One region of the Paenibacillus canaveralius genome, then DNA from elsewhere that is predicted to be linked to it. Evidence: riboswitches for the same ligand, from Rfam matches in the RefSeq annotation. Region 1 holds a riboswitch; the other holds the start of a gene.

Region 1 (3,210 bases):
AGGATTTTTGTTGATAAACGCGTAGACGAACAGGCCGATCAGCGCGCCCGCACCAAGAGCCAGTCCCATCCGGGCATACACCATTTCGGGATTCATCCGGAAAGCCGTGTAGGTGGCCGCATAAACGACCGGGTTGACGATGGGCCCCACAAGTATGACGACCACGCCTATGTACAAGGGCATTCCCTTGTTGATCAGCCGGCGGACGACCGGAATCATGCCGCATTCGCAGATCGGAAACAAAATGCCGAGCAGGCAGGCGAACACGAGTCCGAGAAAGGGATTCCGGGGGATCGCTTTACGGATCCAGGTTTCGGGGATGTAGACCTGCATGAACGAGGACAGCACCACACCCAGCATAATAAAAGGAACCGCTTCGAGCACGATGCCGATGAACATCGTTTTGAACAGCCCGATGACCGAGGGGTCCGGCAAAACCATTATCCCTTTTCGCATGGCTTGCCAGATCAGTACGGCCAGGAAACTTCCCCCTGCGAGAACGATCAGGTTTCTTTTCCTCATCCTTCTGTTTGTTCCGTCAACATGCACGTTCTTCCCTCCTGTTTGCGGCAGTTCCTTTATTTTAATCGTAATCATTACGTTTTTCAACAAGAAAGACTTCTCCCTCAACCGATTCCTCTTGTTCATCTCTATGCGGGCCTGTTGGAATTTATGACAAGCCTTTCCCTTGTCCAGTGGTAAAGCCACAAAAAATCCCGGCACGCCAAATCGCGTTACCGGGCAAATGCTTAAACGGGGCTGATTTTAAACCTGGACGACCCGTTTCACTTCCGTGGACAGGTCCGCAGGCTCCAGCCGTTTCTCCGGCTTCCAGTAAAGGAGAGCCGCTTTGAAATTGTGGGGGTATATCAGCTTGCCGTCGGCTTCACGCACGTACGCATACAGCAGCCGGACTGCCTCCTTCCGGTCGTAGTCCTTATCCAGAATCATGCTCAGGTTGTCCTTCAGCAAATCCTCTTCCGTGTCATACGCGTATGTTTTGTGCAGGTTGACGATTTTACAGTTTGCATCGATTCCAAGTTCATAAAGCAGATTCTGCAAATGAATATAATCTCTGCGTTGAAACTTGATTCTGCAGCCCAACTGCTCCGCGATGTCTTTGTAATGCGGTCTTTCCGGACCGCTTACCATCCCCGCGATTCCAAGACGCTTCGCCGTGTTGTTAATGTGCAGAAGCGCACGGTCGATCTCCTGCATCCGGTAATAGCAGTTGACACCGAATACAACGTCGGCCGGCTCCACCACGGGAAGCTCCTCCCACTTGGCGTGCACAAAGTTTACGTGATTCCACCCCTTCCGCTCCGCTGCCGCCTTCAAGAAAGCAAGCACGCTCTCGGAGCTGTCGACGCACGTAAGGGAACCCGCTTTTTCGGCCGCTTCGAACGTATAGTTACCCCAGCCGGGCCCGATTTCCAGCACGTCCTCACCGGGATCGATAAAAGAGATAAGCTCCTTTCGCAGATTGGCGACCCAGGAATCCACGCCCGTTTCTTCTTTCTTTTTCATAAAAGCGTTCCAGAATCCTTCTTCCTTGACGTCATCCGTCATCCTTACGGGAAGATTTCCGTCCCAGTCTTTCATCCCCTCCTGCCAGAGGGATTTGTAATTCGTATTTAGTTTGACTCCGTAATACATCTCTTTTCCTCCCCATAGGTGGTAAATAGTCGGTTCCGGCTGCCTTTTTTCTTACGCGCATTGATTACTGTCATGACGGGGAGCGGATTTCATTTATCCGCAAATAAAAAAACATCCCCCCGGAGGCAGGATGTTCGGTTCGTCGCATAAAGGCGTGCGGGTCCTTTCCACAACAGATGGAAGCAGAAAGACCCTGGCGATTAGGGAGAACATTCGCATCAACGCCATCCTATATCCGCGTAGGAATGAAGTTACCGGTAAACAGGCAGGTCTCCTGACTCGGGAAACTCCTGCGCGCCTTCCCGGTTTACCCAGTGGCATATTGCGCTTCAGCCGGGGGATATCCCCCTTCTCCCTTACAGTGGCGGGACCGTGCCGGAATTGCACCGGACTTCCCTTTTAATCCGTTCCCTCTCCTTGGAGAATGAACCGGAACCTGTTTGATAAAGAATGTTTGTTATTCAATTGTCTTAAGATACGCAGCATGCCAAACAACTTCACGGTTAATAGTAGTTGAAATCCCGCGTTTTGGCAAATGAGCGGAGCAAACGTGCAGGCAGGTGTACCGGTAAGGCGGGACCTCCAAGCTTCGGACTATGGAGGGGAGCCGCGAAGGTTATCCCTCTTCAATAATCAGGTTTATTTGATTAATAAAATCTTTTGCCAAACCAAGCTGTTTATATGCAAATTCCAAATCTCCGTTGCCTGAAAGCGCGAAATCCAAGTTACCTAAAGTGGACATAAGTATGCGTGCGGTAACAGCAAATCCAAAAGCTTGCTTATCGGCCTGATTATTTATCCGACTCCAGATATATTGAAAGGTTGGCTCCTGTATTCCATTGAATAAGGCAAGATTGCTTACATATGAAGCCAAATCCCAGTATGCGGGCATCAACGACAAATCTTCAAAGTCCGACCAGATCCAGCCTTCAGGACTCGGTAATAAGTTTCTTGAATGAGCATCTCCATGAGACGGTATTAGCAAACTTGTTTCGAGACGCATCTCTCTATCAATCGCGAAGAACAGATTTAGCAACTTTTGTATGCGCCTATCCGGATGTTTAATTAATCTAAAAGCCGATTGACATGTCCGCTCCCAAACACCAAGCACAGGAATCTCGTCGCTAAAATCTTTCAATGCCAGTGAAAGTCTATTAACCAATTCAACCGCTTCGCTTGGCGAAGGGCGTTGCAGGTCTGTAGGGGGAACATACTTCCAAAGCGTCATCCATGTGCCGTCAATATCGTATGGTCCCGCATCCGTAAGGTCAGTTGGCCATCGTACCGGCACCCCCTTTGAATGGAGATGACGTACGGCTCTTAATTCACGAACCAGTACCTTGTAAGCGTACTCTGCATGATCTCTTGAAAGCACAGTGGCTATTCGAGCCACAATCGGATACGGGGCCAAATGAACGACCAGGTTCCCGCCATTCCCAAGCTCGAGAGGAGTAATGTCCTTTAATCCGGCTTTTTCTGCTAGTACAACCGTTTTTGAAATAAGACTGTTATTATTCGGCACTCCGGGAGCTCCTTAATTAAGTATAAAATCAT
Region 2 (3,210 bases), 1.2 Mb from region 1:
GCCGACCGGAGCCAGCAGAAGCCCTTCGCCGCGAAGCCGTTTCGTCACGGTATCGGGATCGTCGGTCCGCAGCTTGACGAGAAGCTGGTGATGGGGGGTATACTCCATCGTTCCTTTATCGCCGACGGCCTCGGCGAGGACCATCAGCTGTTTGGCGGTCAGGTTTTTGTTCGCAAGACCGGGACTGACGGCGAACTCGAGAATAGCCTGCTGACGGAAAAAACCGCTCGGGGAAGCGGAAGCAGCCGGCCCGCCGGGCTCGCCCGTAACGAGACGGAGGGCTTCCTCCGCAAGCTCAAAAGCAGTCGGAGCGGCAGACCGTGCGGGTGCGGCAGGCGGACGGACCGCCACGGCAACCGCCGAGTCCTCATACTCCCCGGTAACCGCTGACGTATCGTACGCGGAGCGTGTGCCGGCCGCTTGTGTGCGGACCGGCAAATCTTCGCGGCCGTAGTCTTCGGCCGTGCCGGTCCCCTCGGCTTCCGGGCTGTATTCGCCGTATCCGTCGTCCCCGTATTCGTCCTCGTCGAAGAGGGACGGCAGACCGGTGTCCCGCGCTTCATCCGGCCGCAAAGCGGCATCGGACTGTTCCTCCGAGGCACAAGCGGATTCCTTGCCCTCCAAGGCCGGCGTGTCTTCCGCGCCGGTTTCCCCATCCTGCTCCAGAGCCCACGGCTCGGCCTCCCGCCGAAGACGCTCATGAGGACGCAGGGGCTGGATATCGCTGTCCAGCGTATACTTGCGCTGATAGCCCCGCGGCGTAATCATGAGCCCTTCATAGTTGCGGGTCGCGGAGTTGCCGATGATCACCGTGGTGAGCATGCCGATGTCATGCTCCAGCATCTCCGCAAGCGTCGTCAGCACGACGTGCTCCCTGTCGCGGTAGGCGCTTTTGACGATACCTACCGGGGTATCCGGAGAGCGGTGCTTCAGCAAAATCTGCTGCGTCTCCACGATCTGCCGTGTCCGCCTCCCGCTCCGAGGGTTGTACAGCGCAATGACGAAATCGGCGGATGCGGCCGCCTCGACTCTGCGCCGGATGAGATCCCAAGGCGTCAGGTGATCGCTGAGGCTGATCGTGCACGCGTCGTGCATCACGGGGGCTCCCAGCAGCGAAGCGCATGAGTTGATGGCCGAGATGCCGGGTACGATTTCGACCTCGACTCCCCCGTCGGGCTTCCAGCCTTTCTCGATCAGCACCTCGTACACGAGACCCGCCATGCCGTATACACCCGCATCGCCGCTCGATATGACGGCTACCTTGCGTCCGGCCTCCGCCTGTCTGACGGCTTCCTGCGCGCGGCTTACTTCCTCGGTCATGCCCGTACGCACGACCTGTTTGCCGTCGATCAGGCTGCGGATCAGATCCACGTAAGTGTTATAGCCAATAATGACTTCGCTTTCCGAAATCGCCTCGCGTGCGCGTTTTGTAATATGGGCTTCGTCTCCGGGGCCAAATCCGATGATAAGCAGTTTACCGGCCATTCCCATTCCTCCTCTTCGCTGTAAAGAAAGCTGCGGCGCTTACGCCCGGCAGCCGCTATCGTTCGATCCGGCTTTTCTACAGACAGACCTTTGTATATACACGTCGGTGCCTTCCGGCATACCCGCCGTTCCCCTTTTCATCCCGTCCGGGCCATAAAAAAAAGCATTTCCATCCTCCTTGGATAGAAATGCTTCGAACTTTCGAGCCATTCAGCGGGAAAATCCCGCATATGCTTCCAACCCGTACAGACCGCCGGTCCGCGGGCTGTCTTGTATGACCCGGGTCCGGCAAGCCGCTGCTGGCAGCGATTCAGCCGTTCTCAACACCTCCCTAAATCCTCGTAGGTTATCTAGTGTTATTCAAACAGGCAGGTCTCCTGGCTCGGAGCTTTCTTCGGCGCCTTCCCGGATAAATCCAGTGACGTTGATGCCGAAAAAATTTTTTCCCTGCAATGCGGGGAGCTCCTTACAGTGGCGGGTCCGCGTCGGTCTTTCACCGAACTTCCCGTTTTAAGCGAAACCCTGTTCTTACGGACTGTCTGATCCGTTCGAATGGGCTCCGCACCTGTTTTTACCATATTCGATTGTGTTCTGTTCATCATAACATCCGGTCAAAGAACTTGTCTATGCCGATAAAACGGTCACCTCAGCCGAGCCGATAAACCCTCGCTTCGTAAGGCCGCAGCTTGAGGACCCCGATATCTTCGCCGGAGACGGGATCGTAATTCGAAATCAGAAGCTCCGCGTCCTTCCCCTCCCCCAGCTCCTCCGGCCACGAAAACTCCGGCGTTCCGCCGAAAAAGTTCAGCACGACCAGCAGCTTCTCCCCGTCCAGCGTCCGCGTGTACGCATAAATTTCCGTGTCCAGCGGAAGCAGCAGCTTATACTCGCCGTATACGGCGACGGGGTGCTTTCTGCGAAGCGCGATCAGGCTCCGGTAATAGTGGTAGATGGAATCGGGATCGGCTGCCGCTGCGGCCGCGTTAATCTCGCGGTAGTTCCGGTTGACCTTCATCCACGGCTCCCCTGTCGTAAACCCCGCGTTAGCCGTACCGTCCCACTGCATGGGGGTGCGGGCGTTGTCCCGGCTTTTTTTCCAGATGGCCTTCATGATTTCGTCCTGGGGTTTGCCGAGCAGCTCCGCCTGCTTGTAGTAATTGATCGTTTCCACATCGCGGTAATCGCCGATCAGATCGAACGCGACATTGGTCATGCCGATTTCTTCCCCTTGAAAAATATACGGCGTCCCCTCCAGCGTCAGAAGAAACGTGGCCAGCATTTTGGCGGACTCCACCCGGTACCGGCCGTCATTTCCGAACCTCGAAACGGGGCGGGGCTGATCGTGATTGCCGAGATAGTTGGCGTTCCATCCTTTATCGTGAAGGACCGTCTGCCAGCGGCTCATCACCTTTTTCAGCTCCGGCAGGGTCCACGGCTTCGACTCCCATTTGCCCGTCCCGGCGGAAGCCGCATCCAGATTCATATGCTCGAACTGGAAAACCATGTTCAGCTCGTGGCGCTCGTCCCCCACGTATTCCAGTGCCTGCTCCGGACCGAGTCCGGACGTTTCGCCCACCGTCATGATGTCATAATCGAAAAGCACCTGGTCATGAAGCTTTTGCAGCAGCGTATGTACCTTCTCCAGATTGGAAAAAAGCTGATAAGCCTGCACGACGGGCAGATGCTTGGGATTATCGGCATCCGGCAGCCCCTGCGCTTTTACGA

Evidence for each region. Region 1 has a riboswitch for cobalamin ahead of ABC395_RS14985 (class I SAM-dependent methyltransferase). Riboswitches for the same ligand answer to the same signal wherever they lie in the genome.
Region 2: linked by a shared signal. The riboswitch ahead of cobJ (precorrin-3B C(17)-methyltransferase) and the one ahead of ABC395_RS14985 (class I SAM-dependent methyltransferase) in region 1 are both predicted to bind cobalamin.

Annotation. Positions count from the first base shown of each region.
Region 1 is NZ_JBDFMM010000001.1:3,344,874-3,348,083, forward strand. Features, by position in the region: gene ABC395_RS14980 (permease) at 1-612, opposite strand, end outside; gene ABC395_RS14985 (class I SAM-dependent methyltransferase) at 766-1,656, opposite strand; cobalamin riboswitch at 1,904-2,111, opposite strand; gene ABC395_RS14990 (aminoglycoside phosphotransferase family protein) at 2,273-3,178, opposite strand.
Region 2 is NZ_JBDFMM010000001.1:4,593,673-4,596,882, forward strand. Features, by position in the region: gene cobJ (precorrin-3B C(17)-methyltransferase) at 1-1,485, opposite strand, end outside; cobalamin riboswitch at 1,836-2,039, opposite strand; gene ABC395_RS20775 (glycoside hydrolase family 13 protein) at 2,132-3,210, opposite strand, start outside.